3 regions of the Acetobacterium wieringae genome follow, and region 3 is predicted to be linked to each of the others. Evidence: riboswitches for the same ligand, from Rfam matches in the RefSeq annotation. Region 3 holds a riboswitch; each other region holds the start of a gene.
The links. Region 3 has a riboswitch for cobalamin ahead of CHL1_RS13735 (hypothetical protein). Riboswitches for the same ligand answer to the same signal wherever they lie in the genome.

Region 1 (5,271 bases), 1.4 Mb from region 3:
CAGACAGTTTGCCCGCTCCCCTGAAAATGACCTTGTTCCCATTCGCCCTCATAGGTCCAGGCCACTTCATCCTCGTCGGAAACAGTAAAGACACCATTCCCCTGGGGTAAACCTTTGACCAATTGACCCGTATAAGTGCCGGTTTTCTCACCAAACGACAAGGCCAGAGTGATTTCCTGATTTTTTACCGACTCTGACTTGTTGCCAAAAATTCCCGGGATCAGCGAACAGCCCGACAGGAACACGACTAAACCAAGCATTGTCAGTAGCACCATTAATTTTTTCATTACTTAACCACCTCTTTTCATTTTATCAGAACTATCCTTTTACCACCAAAAAACTAATACTCCCAACCCCGGCTATTCATTTCTTCAATGGCGCTGGCCACCAAATCGACAAAGATCTCAAGCATTTGCTCGCCTTTTTTTATGCTGGCTTTTGTGGGGTCGCCAGTGGCCCCAGTGGCCGTGAGTTCCTTGATATCCCAGATAATGTCAACCTTTTCATTGATCTTAATGACATTTTCCGGTACCTGGGATACCGCATCTTCCAGCTTGACCAGTTCCGGGCGTAGCGCCATCATAATCGAGGTTTCGCCTTCACCGCCATGGCCCAGTCCGTTCCAGACTTCAAAGCGGTCACCCATAATCGGGCCAACCTTGGTCCACCAATCCGGCAGATAAAGAAATTTTGCCTCGCGATGGCGATCCTTGACCTTATGGGCGGCTATTTCGAGCGCCGGAATATTACCGTCATGACCATTTAGAATATAAATGTGTTTGATGCCATTGTTAATCAGACTCTCAAAGATATCCTCGGCAATGGCAATCTCGGTTTCATAGCGCAAGGTGATTGACATCGGGTAAGAGTTATAATGAATCGAAGTCCCAAAGGGAACGCAGGGTAGCACTACCACATTGTTAAGCTTCTGCGCCACGCGTTTGGCCACCTCGGAGGGCACAAAAAAGTCCGGCCCCAGGCAGCAATGCCAGCCATGGCTCTCGCAGGATCCAAAGGTCACAATGGCGGTGACCTGATCGGCATTTTTTAACAGCTCCTGAACTTCCAGGGCGGTCATTTCGTTAAGCATTACCTTTTTCATTATAAAATTCCTTTCAATCAAATTGTTTCTTAGACTTTTGCACAAGTGCCGTGAGCTTCGCATTCAGTTTCGCACGAAACAATTTTTACACTGTACGTCGTACAGGCTATCGCCTGTTCGCCTACACGTTACAAAATTGTTTGTGGAAACTAAACGCAAAGCAATTTTTGATCAACTCTTTTGAATTTTAGAATTGCTTAAATAGATTCTGATTTATATTTACCCACTTTTTCACCAGTCAGTTGTTGTGAATAAAGATTTTTATTAAATCCGGTCAGCTTCAACCAGTAGTTTCAGCTGGTCTAAAAAAGCTGCCATCCAGAGATTGTCCTGAAGGATGTATTCCGGGTGGGCCATGACTTCCTCCGGCCGCTGTACAAAATCACTGGGGATCATTTCATCGCCGCAATTTTTAATCAGATCTTTAATAATTGCCTGGGTATTTTCCAGATGAAACTGAAAGCCAAAAACCCGTTTCTGGTAGACGAAGGCCTGGTTTTGACAGGCGGCACTGGCTGCAATGACGGTGGCCTCCGGCGGCAACTCGACAAAGGTGTCCCCATGCCAGTGAAACACGACTGGATTGTCCGGGAAAAAGGCAAACAGTGGCGATGCTTTGGCTTCTTCAAAAACGTGATCGGAAACCAACCGATTTCTTTTTGCTTATTTTTCACGACCTTCCCGCCGATGATATCCGCAATCAACTGACTGCCGAGACACAGTCCTAGGACTACCTTGTTGGCTTCAATAGCGGCTTTAATGAATGCTTTTTCGGCCTTCAGCCAGGGGTATTGCGCTTCTTCATAAATGTTCATCGGCCCCCCCATCACCACCAGCCAATCAAAATCACTCACCTCCGGCAGCGCTTCATCGTTATACAATTGTGTCGCAGTGACGGGATAATTGTTGGCTTGGGCCCATTTTAGAATACTGCCGGGATTTTCAAAGGCGACGTGCTGTAAATAGTGAATTCTCATCTGTGACCTTCCTATCTGAATAGTTATCAGTATTTTTTATAGCAAGTATACCATTTTCGGCGCTTTTTCAAAAATATTTTTTATTAAAAGAAATTTATTCCAATAAAAAAAGCGCATCCATAAGAAAATGCACTTCTTTTATTGGTGCTCAAATTTTTGGCCAGAAAAATCTAAGCAGAGGAATAATGTTTTCTATCAAAAATGTAAATTAATGAAAGCAAGGTAAATTCGGGGATGTCACACACCATCCCCGAGGAAGGGTATTAAATACTGACTTGGAGATGTCCCTTTATTCGAAGAGATTCTAAAATTGGCTAGGAGAAAGTAACCAACTGCCGGAAATCACACACTTCCCGGTTCGCTTGCGATCGTCACCGACGGCAAGACGAAAAAAAATCCTTCTCCAACGGAGAAGGATAAAAGAATCATACTTACAAATCTAAATATAATGCTCTTAAAGTCCTCTAAATCGGAGGTTGTTAAGAAATCACTACAAACAGGTCTTCTGGCTCAACAATCAACTTTCCATCTCCCTTCCCGCTAATTTCTTAACAGTGGTTATGAGACGGTCATCATGTTTTACAGCTGCGATTACAGCAAAGGATTTACACCTTTTTCCCTTGAATATAGGACAAGTTCACTATTTAATTGAATTCATTCTACACGAAAAACTGCTGCTTGTCAATAGCAGTTTTTCAGCAATTTTGAAACTGTCGCAAGCTTACCGACCAGTTTCACATATACCGAAACGGTTGTTTACTTCACATCACCCGTAATAATAAAAATTGGATTGGCGGCCTTTAACATCGTTAAACCACCGATGCCTTCGCCCCGGCTGATACCGACCTGAATCAGTTCGACATTGTCAAAATACTGATTCATCAACGTGGTGGCCTGGGCGGCGTTCTCCAGGGTCACAAAGTTGGCAATGACCCGGCCGCCGGGGCGGGTATTGGCTTTGCACCACTGAAAAAGGCTTTCCATATTCCCACCGGAACCGCCGATGATGACTCGGTCTACCGGCTCTTTGATTTCAGCCAGCGCCTCAGGCGCCTTGCCGGGAATAATCACCACGTTATCGGCATTAAAATGGTCTTTGTTTTTTTGCACCAGCTCCAGTGCTTTCTCTTTGGCTTCCACGGCATAGACCTTGCCATTTTCTGCAGCATAGGCCGCTTCCCATGGTCAGACCGCCGGTACCGGCGCCGATATCCACCACCACGTCACCCGATTCAATTCCCAGTAGCGAAATGGTTAAAATACGGATTTCCCGTTTGGTCATTGGGGCCTTGCCGCGAATATAGGCCTCGTCCTTGTATCCTGCTATCTTACTCATTGATCACCACCACGACTGCCAGTCCTTCCTCCTGATAAGTCAGGGCTTCTGCCACCGTTAGTCGGGTGATCTTTTCATTGGGATAGGACAGCTCTTCACCGACATAAAGAATACTGTTCTCGCAACCGGCTGTCTGCAGGATTCCGGCAATAAAGGCCGTATTATTATTTTTGTCGGTAAGAATACCCAGCTTTTTGTTTTCTGCCAGCGCCGCCGCCAAATCCTGATCCCGACCGTGCAAGCTCAAAAGCCTCGCATCCTCCCAGCTAATAGCCAGTTTGGCAAAAAAATACTGCAGTGAGCTGATCCCAGGAATACAGACAATGTCCTTTTCCGGCACCAATTTTTTTGCATAGGTCAGCAGACTATAAAAACCGCAGTCCCCGGAAACTACCAGGGCGGTTTTGCGGGTCTGATAGCCCTTAGCAACCTTTTCCATCAGCTCACTGAGAGGGGTTCCCTTGCCGATAAAAAGCATCTCCTTGCCACTGGCATCAAAACTTTCGGCGTGGCGGGTGCCACAGAGAATCACTTCCGCTGCGGCAATTTCTTTTAAGGCGATCGGTAAGATATAATCCGGATGCCCCGGTCCCAATCCAATAATTTTTAATGGGTACATAATCGTTTCCTCAACTCTTCTGCGTCTTTGCTTTGTCCTAAAAAGCCATGGATCTTGGAAAACAGCACCACTTCGATATCAATAGTGCCATAAACCCGATCAGTGACTTTCTTCTTTACCACTTCGGCCAGCTGATTAAAATAGTCCGGCAGATTTTCGGCCAGGATTATATCGGTGGCTTCGTCGGTAGTTTTGGCGGCCATGATTTTTGCCATGGTATCCCGGGATGCACCCAGGATACCGGCATGGGCGGTCAGAATCTCCATCCGGCCATCAGCCACGCTGCTATGGGTATTAAATATTCCGCCCGCTACCTTGACAAGCTTACCCAGATGCCCAATTAAAAGAATTTTATCAAAACCCATCCGCTCGGCCTCATCCAGCATAAAGCCGATAAAATTGCTGGTCTTAACCAGCACATCTTCATTAAGCCCCAGTTCCTCCGAGAAGTCTTTGCCATAATTGCCGGGCACAAAGATGATTTCATTAAAGCCCTTGGCATGAAGCACCGAGAGTTCCAATTTCAATGAAGCTTTCCAGGCCTCTTCACTCATCGGTTCCACAATGCCGGTGGTGCCGATAATTGACAGTCCGCCTTCAATCCCCAGCTTGGGATTAAAGGTGCGCTTGGCCAGCTCAACTCCCTGGGGAATCGACAGCTCCACCTGCCAGCCTTTGGGTAAATCGGGCCGATGCTTGATGGCATCAGAATCCAGAACCGCACGAATTTCCTGGGCGATCATCTCTCTGGGGGTGGGATTAATGGCCGGTTCGCCCGGGGGGATGCTCAGTCCCACCGAGGTCACCGTCCCAACGCCAATGCCAGCAATAAAAGTGATCCCGGCCTGATCAGATGGGATCACCTTTGCAAAAATCTTAATGCCATTGGTCACATCCGGATCATCCCCAGCGTCTTTGACTACCGAACAGGACGCTTCGTACTCGGAAAAAGTCTGATCATGAAGCACCAGATCCAGGGGCCAGCCTTTGGGCGTATTGATTTTTACCGTATCCCATTTCTGCTGATTTAAAAACATCAGCAGGGCGGCTTTGGTGGCCGCCGTCGCACAGGAACCGGTGGTATAACCATAACGCATTATTTTGCCATTTTTTTCGACGGTTTTATTAAACATCAAAACCCTCCCTTACTGAAGGGGATAATTCTTCTTGATTAATAAGGTCGATAAGTAAGGAATCTTACCCTTTAACACCTCAATATCCCGGATCACCTGCTGGG
Region 2 (5,271 bases), 570 kb from region 3:
GTTTTTTGTCCACATATTCTTAATTAATTTTACTCAATATCAGTTTACTTTTTAGCCGTGACTGGTTCACATCAATAATCCGCTGATTCTGCGAGCCCCGGAATTTCAGCAACAAGCTTTTTTGTTCCGCTTCAAATCTTCCATCCACCAGCAGATCAGTATACCTGAGCAGTCGTAGCCACCGCTGATCCTTTTTTGCCGTCAGCGTTTCATAAGTATAACCGGTATAGGTCATCACATGATAGCCGGCTGCCTGGGCACATCTGGCCAGTTCAGAAAAGCCCGCAGACTGTAAAAAGGGTTCTGCCGCTTAAGGTAATACCATCCAACAGTGGGTTCTTTTTCATTTCGGCGATAATGGTGTCTATCGCCACCAGGTGACCGCCGCTTAAATCATGGGTGGCCGGGTTGTGACAGCCCTCGCACTGATGGGGGCAGCCCTGAGCAAACACCACCAAGCGAATGCCTGGTCCATCCACAATCGATTCCTTAACCACCCCGGCGATTCTTATTTGGGAGGTCACTGCAATTGCTCCAACCGTTCCCCACCAGCCATTTGACCAGCCGCATTAAAATGATTGATCCGATCTCTTACTTCCGCTTTTTTGGCATCATTGAAACGATCCAGGGTCCCTACCAGATAACCGGTGATCCGGCGTATCCGTTCAAAGGGAACATCGTCTTCGCTTCGTCCACAATTGGGGCACGCGTCGCCGATGATGCCGGTATAGCCGCAGACCGGGTCGCGATCCACCGGATGATTGATGGAACCATAGCCGATGCCAGCTTCCTTCATCGCCCGAACCACCTTCTCAAAGGCTTCCAGATTGTCGAGGGGATCGCCGTCCATTTCCACATAGGTGATGTGTCCAGCGTTGGTCAACTCATGATAGGGCGCTTCCAGGGTGATTTTTTCATAGGCACTGGTGGGGTAGTAAACCGGAATATGGAACGAATTGGTATAATACTCCCGATCCGTTACCCCGGGAATTTCCCCAAATACCTGTTTATCCAGCTTGACAAAGCGTCCGGCGGTACCTTCGGCTGGGGTGCCCAGCAGGGTAAAGTTCATGCCATAGACCTGACTGGTTTCATCCATCCGCTTGCGCATGTGGCCAATAATGGCAAGCCCCAGTTCCTGTACGTCGGCCGCTTCGCCATGGTGTTTGCCGGTTAAAACCGTCAGGCATTCCGCCAGGCCGATAAAGCCCATACTCAGGGTGCCGTGTTTCAGTACTTCCCGGATTTCCATCTCGTCGGTCAGATCTGCAGAATCAATCCAAACGCCCTGGCCCATTAGGAAAGGAAAGTTTTTAACTTTTTTATGGGCCTGAATTTCAAACCGTTCCAGCAACTGCTCAATCACCAGATCAATTTTCTGATCCAGCTCAGCAAAAAACACGTCCTGGTTGCCCTTGCTGTTTAGGGCAATCCGGGGCAGATTGATGGTGGTAAAACTTAAGTTTCCGCGGCCATAGGTAATTTCCCGACTGGGATCGTGGACATTGCCGATCACCCGGGTACGACAGCCCATGTAGGCAATTTCAGTTTCCGGCTGACCAGCTTTGTAATATTTCAGGTTATAGGGCGCATCCAAAAATGAAAAATTGGGAAACAGGCGCTTGGCGCTGACCCGACAGGCTAATTTAAACAAATCATAATTGGGGTCCCAGGGATTATAATTGACCCCTTCCTTAACCTTGAAAATATGGATTGGGAAAATCGGGGTTTCGCCATTTCCCAATCCGGCCTCCGTTGCCAAAAGCAGATTTTTTATGACCAGACGCCCCTCAATTGAGGTATCCATCCCGTAGTTGATGGAACTAAACGGGATCTGAGCTCCGGCCCGGCTATGCATGGTGTTGAGATTGTGAACAAAGGCCTCCATGGATTGATAAACACTGCGGTCAATTTCCCGTTCGGCATTTTCCATGGCAAAATTCTGAGCCCGGCTGATGCTGTTGGCATCCGCTATCCATAACGCCAAACTCCGGGCTTCGGCTTCCAGATAATTCTTCGGTTGATTTAGCTCGGGCTTTAACCCCAGTTTCTTTTCGATATCTTCACTGATGGCCTTTACCTTGGCTAAAGCATTTTTGGTATCGGTCAATAAGGTCAGGGCCTTGGCCAAATTCTCCCGATAGAGCCGGATAAAAGTTTTTTTCACCCCCGGCACCATGGCATAGTCAAAGTTGGGAATACTCTGTCCGCCATGCTGATCATTCTGGTTGGACTGAATGGCAATGCAGGCCAGCGCCGAATAACTCTGAATATCGTTGGGTTCCCGGAGATGGCCGTGACCAGTCGAAAACCCATCTTTAAATAAGCGTTCTAAATCAATCTGACAGCAGGTAGTGGTCAGGGTTAAAAAATCCATATCGTGAATGTGGATTTCACCGGCTTTATGAGCGGTTGAATGCTCGGGATTGAGGACAAACATTTCATAAAACTGTTTAGCGCCCTCTGATCCATACTTCAGCATCGTGCCCATGGCGGTGTCGCCGTCAATGTTGGCATTTTCCCGTTTAACATCGTTGTCCTTGGCTTCTTTAAAGGTCAGATCCTCATATATTTTCATCAACCGGGTATCCATTTCCCGGATTCGGGTTCGCTCGGCCCGGTAGAGAATATATTTCTTTGCGGTTTTTGCATGTCCGGTTTCGATCAGAATTTTTTCCACCGCATCCTGAATTTCTTCCACCGTCGGGGTATTGGTGTTCATTTCCTGTTCGATATAGATGGCCACTTTTTCAGATAGCTCCATGGCGGTCTGATAATTCTGGCCGCCGATTTCACTGGCGGCCTTAAAAATGGCATTGGCAATTTTTTCAATATTAAAAGGGGCTTCTCGTCCATCTCTTTTTTTGATCTTCGTAATCATCCTGGTTTGTTTTCCTACTTTCCTGCGAGTCTTTTTTGTTGTTTCGGGCATTGAAAAACCTCTCGACGGCGTGGGTCAAGAGGTCTAAGATTGCTTGGCTCAAACACCCTCTATCACGCGTAGAGTCTGGTGTGACAAATAACGGTGGGTAATCTGACTTAGGCTTGATCTTTTTAAAAAAATCTCCCCCTTACAGCGGCGGGACCGTGCCGGATTTGCACCGGCTTCCCCCATGCTGCACCGGTTGGCACAGCACCGTTATCTTCATATTTGGTTGTTTTAATTTTATCATATACAAGATGTGGTGTCAAACCCCTTGTCACCTGCAAACGGTTATCATTATTTAAAGCTCCCCGGTTTGGCATAAAAATGGCGACTGATGGTCTTGACCACTGCATCATCGTCATTCGCTCCTATCTGCGGCCAGCCCATTTCTTTTAGTTCGATGGATGCATTTTCAACCACATAGGCAAAATCGGCGGCTTCCAGCATCGCTGCATTCCTGATGTCATTGCCAAACGCAATCACTTTATCGGTAGCATATCGGGCTTTCATATCCATGATGGCATTTTTCACCGAGGCTTCCCGGCTGGTTATTTCGAGAAAGTAATAGCCCGGATGTTGATCATCCGGATAGCACTCAACATTAACCGCTGACGCAATTTCCAGCTTCATGATGGCCGCTTTAACCTGGACGATCGTCGCCTTCTGATCCACTGCCATAATCGATAAAACGCTTTGATCATTTGGCACCTCGCCGCACACATAGCTCTGTTCCGGGAGTCGCTTTTTGGAATGATAGATTTTTTCCTCCACCGGATTAATAAGCCTGGTGTAATAAACATGGAGAACATCATTGATGATGGTGTGGGTAAAACAATTCAGCTCCCGTTTTTCAAAAACATCAATCAGTTGCTTGGCCACTTCCGGATTCATTTTCTTGCAGCTTAAATAACTTCGTTTTTGCAGATCATACCAAACCGCCCCATTCATCATGATAACGGGAACCTTTATTTCTACGCCTTCCAGCAGGGGCAGCAGGGTTTCGGCACTTCTGGTCGTGGCAATGGTAATCAAAGCGCCCTGGCGGATCATGGTGTTTAGTTTTATTCTGGAGTAACTGCTGATTTCAACCTGGGAATTCAACAAGGAACCATCCAGATTGGTGACAAAGAGCGTTTTTCTGTTTCTGCGCCGGGGCAAGTGAAAAGCATTGACTCCCAATGACACAAAGATTCCGATAAGGGTGTCCACGATCCGGTCAATGGTAAAGATCAGCGGATTCACATCGGCCCCATGGGTCACTGTAATGCTTAAAAAAACCACACAGGTAATATAAGATGCCGTTGGTTTTTTGATGGCGACTGTAAAATAAATGAGCGGGATAACGCACAAGGATACCACCAGATATTGCAGCATCGGCATATCCACCGGGATGAAGCTCCGCTCAAAAATAAGCAATCCCAACCCCATCGCCCCACCGATAAAGGTACCCAGGGTTCGATTCATGGCTACCTTAAAGCTATTGGAAACATAGGGCTGCATGCATAAAATCGCCGCAATCGCCGAATAGAAGGGGGAGCCTTGCTCGCCTCTTAATAAATAGATTAAGAAGCAGAGATAAACCGCTATAAATGTTTTAAAAATTCGCATTCCTACTTTTGGCATAACCTTCTCCTCTTTCTGATGCCTGTCTATAATAACACACATTTGAAATTTTCTGCCGCTTAAATTTCTGCAAACCCTTTCAAATACAGATACCCCTTAACTTTTTTCAGAAACAGATTAATTTTTCTAAAAAGTATTGACAGATAAAAAAAGGTAATGTATTATCAATTAAGGTAATGTATTACCTTAATTGATAAGTGGAGGTTATATTTTGGACAATATGGATTCAATGCCCGATCAAAAATTCATCTTTGGCGGTGTCCAAGTCGTCGCCAACCAGATGGACACCCTGTTGGAACGGGAACTGAAAGAATACAACTTGACAACCAAGCAATGGCTGCTGACCATTGTGGTGCAGAATATTTTTGATCACGACCCAACCCTTAAGGAAGTAGCAAAAAGCATGGGCAGTTCCCATCAGAATGTCAAACAGGTGGCGCTTAAACTGGAACAAAAAGGCTTTGTTGTGATGGAAAAAGATCCCCATGACGCCCGGATCACCCGGATTAAGCTAACCGATGCGGTTGATTCGTTTGGCACAGAAAGTCAGCAGAAATCAGAAATCTTTACCGAAAAATTATTTGATGGTATATCTGACGAAGAACTGGCAATGACCCGGTCGGTTATTGAAAAATTGCTGGCCAACCTGGAAAAAATGGACCAGGAATCAAAATAACAGGAGGAAAAGCAGATGAAAAAAGCAATAATTATTATTCTCAGTA
Region 3 (5,271 bases):
GGTAGTGGGGTGGTTTCAGAGATTACCGGAACCGAATATGAACCCTGGTTTACCCCTATTTTTGAAACGGCCATTAATGGTGAAATCCCCGGCGAAGTGGAAAGCTTGTTTTTCTGCATCCAAACCGGTATCGGTGTCGGTATTATTGCTTTTGTGATGGGTCGCTTTGTTGAACGCAAGAAGCAGGAAGAAGGCAAGACCGGCAAGAAAAAAACGAAATAGGTTCAGTTTAGCGGCAGATCCTTTTAAGAAACGAAAAATTAAATTAGGTTTTATTTGCGTGCGTCTATAAAAAAGCGCGTTATTTTCACAATGAAATTAACGCGCTTTTTTAAACGATATCAAGAAATCAGTGTCTTTGAATCGTTTGTGTTCAGGCAGAAAATACTATTTGGCTGGTCAAATAGGGATTTTGTCTGCCTGGGGTAATATCAGTGGGTAGCTTTATCATTCAAGTGATTGTGTGCTTTCTCACTTAGATTTCAAAAGTGACATATTTCTGAATAACCGCTTTAAGCTCAGTGATCCCTTCACCGGTGAGGGCACTGACCGGATGAATCTTATCCGGATGGATACCTGCATAAGTCAGGTAACGACGACTGCGTTTCAGATCGCTATGCCTGTGGTCGATCTTGGTGATGACCCCGATCACCGGGATGTTGTAGGTACAGACAAAATTGGGCGGAACCGAGTTTTGATGATCGGTACTGGAATTAATCAGGACGATCAGTCCGGCATCACAGGTCACATTGATGGCCTGGGGTCGAAAACAGGGTAGTTCAACAAATTCGCCGGGAGTGTCAATAAAATGGTCAGAATAACTGACCTGCTGAGTTTTGCCATAAGTGATCAATTCATTGGTCAGCCGTTGGAATAAGGTGGTTTTGCCACTGCCAATCCGACCGATCAGAGCGATGCGGTTTTTATTATTTGCCATAAAAATCCTCCGTTAGGCTGATTGGACAAAACGTGCTTCCCGGCCGATGCAGGCATCGATGGGGCAGGTTTGACACTCGCAGTAATCCAATAAATCTTCAAAAAGAATGCCGGAAGAACTGTAAAGCGGGCGCATGGTGCTGTATTTGGTTATTTCCATACCGATGCTTTTGGTGGTGTTACCAAAGGTATTGAAGATAATCTGATTGGCCTCAATCGACCAGTCCGGGAGTAGTCCGGGATTGACCATTCCGATTTTATCAAAGCTTTGCTCCAGCTGGATCGTATTTTTCAGATATCGCATTGCGGAAGTCATAACGGGAAGTTTAAGCGAATTTACCAGATATTTTTCGGTCTGAATGAGGTTGGTTGGCATGTCGCCGATGGTCAACAGGTACAAAAACACCTTTTGGTTGTCCGACAAGAGATGTTTCAGGATCTTACTTTTATATACGTGGTCGCCGATCAGAATCGTGTTGCCGGTGGTTGTTTTGACCGGACATTCTTTTAGAATGGCCCGGGGTTTAAACCGTTGGCTTAAAATATTCGCAGCATAGCTGTACTCTTCATAGGCAGAGGAATCCGCCTCAAGGGGCTTCTTTCCCAGTAATTTTTCAATATCTGTTCCAATGGGAATCTTTTTGATAACAACGTCTTTCATTTTTTTCCTCTTTTCTTGAGTGTTCAGTTTTTTCATTTCTGCAAAAATAAAAAAACCTTTTCAAAAAAAGGTTTACAAATGCGGGACTATTTCGGTGACGTCATCAATTAAAGGAGAACGTCATTTCGTTTTCTGCTCACATTTTGCAGCCTTCTTTGAAGCTTCAAACAGATGATGCGTTTACAAAAATATCCTGACTTGGAGGGACTTTCTGCACCCAGCCTTCTCGGTTTTCCCAATGACTGAATACGTCCATATTCTCCTTACAGTAGCAAAGAAACTGTCGCAGATTTTCACCGCGTTCCTTTTGTAAATGCTTTTCTATGCCAATAATAAACTAAAAATGGGTGTTAATCAAGTCTATTATTGTTTTTTTCAAGATGAAGGTAAAGATCCTTGGATTAGAGACAATAACTGAATTTAAAGCTTATTTGCAAATCATGAGAATTCCTTACCGGAAATTAAAAGAGTTTTGAAAAAATGGTAACGGATCGATAACAAAGGAAATGTTTTGTTTGCGAATATCCCTAATATCCTGGGATCAGCTACGCTAAAACACAGAAACGGAATTGCTATCCGCTTCTGTGTTTTGAATTGAGATTCGTCTAGTCAACCATAACCATAACCGATGTTGCTTTGATGACCGCAGTTGCATCACCGCCGACGACTAATCCAAGATCTTTGATTGCCGCCATGGAAATTGTTGCTGAAATAATGTTGCCATTTCCAATATCAATTTTCACGATCCCGCTCACCGCACCATCTTCAATTGCAACAATTTTTCCTTTCAACTGGTTTCTTGCACTTAATTTCATTTTGACACCCCCTTTCCCACAAGGTATTAAATACTACCTTTTTAATTTTACCCATTTTAAGCTAGACAAAACAGTGTTAAACAGCGAAGTGAATTTAACCGAAATGATTTCTTGACATAAAAGAAGGGTATACAATATAATAACATTCATAACAAAACAAAACAATACTAAGCGAATCAAAAGGAGAAGTTGAGTGAAACGTAGAGGAAAATGGTTAGCGATTTTATTGGTAATGGGAACACTACTCGGTTTGGTGTCGGGTTGTGGCAGCAATTCAAGTCAGGCCGAAGAAAAGGCTGATACGACAAAAAGCCTTGATGGTCAAACACTGTTTGTATACTGCGGAGCCGGGATGACCAAACCCTTTGGTGAGATTGCCGATCAGTTTAAAGCAGAAACCGGTTGTGATATCCAGGTGGTTTATGCCAACGCCGCTCAAAGCCAGAATCAGATTCAGACAACTGGCGAAGGTGATTTGTTTATTGCTGGCTCGGCTGATGAGCTCAAACCGGTTCAGGATAAGGTGAGCGAAAGCATCGATCTGGTTAAACACATTCCGGTGTTAGCGGTAAAAAGCGGCAATCCGCTTGGCATCACTGGCTTAAACGACTTAACCGGGGCCGGGGTCGAAGTCGTATTGGGGGATGGTGAAGCGACACCGATTGGTAAGATCGCCAATAAAGCCTTAACCGACCTGGGCATTTTAAACAATGTGAACGTCGTTGCCCGGGCTGCAACAGCCCCGGAAATAGCCAACGCCCTGTCGGTGGACGAATGCAATGCAATTATTGTCTGGAAAGAAAATGTGCCAGCCAATGCTGAAATTGTCAATACCCCAGACCTCAATGCGTATGTAAAAACAGTTCCGGCAGCTAAATTAAGCAGCAGTGCCAATACAGAAGCGCTGGCGGCGTTTATGACCTATCTGGATTCGGATCCGGTCAAGACGATTTGGGAAAAAAACGGTTACGAAGTACTCAACTAGACTGTTGGTATGAGAGGGAAAATATCAACCTTTGATTTTTTTGAAATCCTGACCATTATTATTACCTTTATTGTCATTATCTTTACGACGGCGTTGATATTGGCAATTGTACTTAAAGGGATCCCTTATTTAGGGGCCGCGTTTTATTCAGAGGAAGTACGGTTCTCCATCAGGCTAAGCTTATATACAGCCAGTATTGCGACGCTTATTTGTATGTTGCTGGCGATACCGACTGCTTATGCATTAACCCGGACCGTATTTCCATTTAAAAGGGCATGTCAAATGATAATTGAACTGCCGCTGTCGATGCCCTATCTCGTTTTAGGACTCAGTCTATTGATTATTTTCTCCTCGGATTTTGGAAAAGCTTTAAAAGAACTGGGGTTTAAAGTCGTGTTTGATAAAAACGGGATTATTATCGCCCAGACAGTTGTCAATTTACCGTTTGCCATTCGTTTTATTCGTACGGCATTTGAAGAAGTTGATGAGCGGCTGGAATTTATCTCCGGTAGTCTGGGAGCGACAAAGTGGGAGCGATTTATCACCATTACCCTGCCCCTCGCCCGAAATGGTATTCTTTCAACGATTATTCTGACATGGTCGAGAGCCTTAGGCGAGTTTGGCGCGACCCTGATGCTAGTCGGTGCGACGCGGATGAAAACCGAAACATTGACGACATCGATATATTTGAATCTGGCGACTGGTGATACCGGAGCCTCAATGGCTTCGGCGACAGTGATTCTGATCATTTCGCTGCTGTCTTTGTTTCTGACGAATTGGATCGGTCGAAAAAATAAGCAAGAAAGCCGGATGAAGGATGTGAATAGATGGTAAATGCAATGGTTGAAATTAACAATTACTCCGTCCAACTGGGAAAATTCAAGTTGAATCAGATCAACTTAAACATCGGTGAGAAAGAGATCTTTGCGGTTTTAGGCAGAACCGGGTCGGGTAAGACCGTTTTGCTTGAATCGGTCGCAGGATTTTACCGGAAATTTTCCGGAAAAGTAATGATTCAGGGGATCCCCGTCATCGATGTACCGCTGGAAAAGCGAAATATCGGATTTGTCTATCAGGACTTTGGTTTGTTTCCCCATATGACTGTTTTTGATAATATTACCTATGGCTTAAAAATCCGCAAGATAGACAAAGGCGTTCAAAAAGAAAGAGTCGATAAAATGGCGGAAATATTATCCATCGGCCATATTCTAAAACAATATCCCGGAACCTTAAGTGGTGGCGAACGACAGCGAACAGCACTGGCCCGGGCTTTGATTTTAAACCCGCAGCTGCTTTTGATGGATGAACCCTTTTCATCTCTGGATCCGGCAACTAAAGAAAACATGTATGATCAGATTAATAAAATTCATGACATTTTCGGGTGTACGATTCTATTTGTGACCCACGATTTCAATGAAGCCCAGCGCATGGCCAACCGAATCGGCATTATGGTCAATGGCGAATTAAAAGCTATCAGAAAAAGTACCGACTTATTCGAGCGGTGTCAGGATGAAGAAATCAATCAGTTTCTGGGTAGCAATTATGAAAGGAGCGTGCACGAATGAAAGAGCAAGTGTTTGCGGTAGACGGAATTATGTGCCCCAAATGTGTCAAGAAAATTACGGAAGTATTACTACAACAGGATGGTATCAGTCAGGTTGAGGTCAGCGATGATTATCAGTCCGTTACAATTCTATTTGACGAGCAGCGGATCATCAACGATACTATCAAAGACAGCATCGAAACAATCGAAGGCAAAGCATTCAAAATAATCACCTGAAACGGAGGAAAAAAGATGTCATTTATATCAATCAACGAGATTGACCAGTTAATTAATGAGGACGTTCCCTATATTGATTTGACCAGCTGGGTTT

Region 1: it holds a riboswitch for cobalamin, as region 3 does, so the genes downstream of both, CHL1_RS18615 (type 1 glutamine amidotransferase) here and CHL1_RS13735 (hypothetical protein) in region 3, are expected to answer to the same signal.
Region 2: it holds a riboswitch for cobalamin, as region 3 does, so the genes downstream of both, CHL1_RS16530 (anaerobic ribonucleoside triphosphate reductase) here and CHL1_RS13735 (hypothetical protein) in region 3, are expected to answer to the same signal.

The regions. Positions count from the first base shown of each region.
Region 1 covers NZ_CP097897.1:458,786-464,056, reverse strand. The annotation lists gene CHL1_RS02220 (MORN repeat-containing protein) at 1-287, opposite strand, end outside; gene CHL1_RS02215 (creatininase family protein) at 341-1,102, opposite strand; gene CHL1_RS02210 (type 1 glutamine amidotransferase) at 1,367-1,750, opposite strand; partial or broken gene CHL1_RS18615 (type 1 glutamine amidotransferase) at 1,810-2,079, opposite strand; cobalamin riboswitch at 2,558-2,746, opposite strand; gene CHL1_RS02200 (bifunctional cobalt-precorrin-7 (C(5))-methyltransferase/cobalt-precorrin-6B (C(15))-methyltransferase) at 2,836-3,219, opposite strand; gene CHL1_RS02195 (hypothetical protein) at 3,164-3,415, opposite strand; gene cbiE (precorrin-6y C5,15-methyltransferase (decarboxylating) subunit CbiE) at 3,408-4,034, opposite strand; gene cbiD (cobalt-precorrin-5B (C(1))-methyltransferase CbiD) at 4,022-5,167, opposite strand; gene cobI (precorrin-2 C(20)-methyltransferase) at 5,180-5,271, opposite strand, start outside.
Region 2 covers NZ_CP097897.1:3,361,004-3,366,274, forward strand. The annotation lists partial or broken gene nrdG (anaerobic ribonucleoside-triphosphate reductase activating protein) at 20-524, opposite strand; gene CHL1_RS16530 (anaerobic ribonucleoside triphosphate reductase) at 521-2,881, opposite strand; cobalamin riboswitch at 3,008-3,156, opposite strand; gene CHL1_RS16535 (HAD hydrolase family protein) at 3,221-4,549, opposite strand; gene CHL1_RS16540 (MarR family winged helix-turn-helix transcriptional regulator) at 4,761-5,225, shown strand; gene CHL1_RS16545 (FMN-binding protein) at 5,241-5,271, shown strand, end outside.
Region 3 covers NZ_CP097897.1:2,794,562-2,799,832, reverse strand. The annotation lists gene CHL1_RS13745 (energy-coupling factor ABC transporter substrate-binding protein) at 1-222, shown strand, start outside; gene CHL1_RS13740 (EutP/PduV family microcompartment system protein) at 476-937, opposite strand; gene CHL1_RS13735 (hypothetical protein) at 950-1,597, opposite strand; cobalamin riboswitch at 1,769-1,943, opposite strand; gene CHL1_RS13730 (TOBE domain-containing protein) at 2,203-2,412, opposite strand; gene CHL1_RS13725 (substrate-binding domain-containing protein) at 2,606-3,397, shown strand; gene CHL1_RS13720 (ABC transporter permease) at 3,407-4,231, shown strand; gene CHL1_RS13715 (ATP-binding cassette domain-containing protein) at 4,225-4,962, shown strand; gene CHL1_RS13710 (heavy-metal-associated domain-containing protein) at 4,959-5,177, shown strand; gene modD (ModD protein) at 5,193-5,271, shown strand, end outside.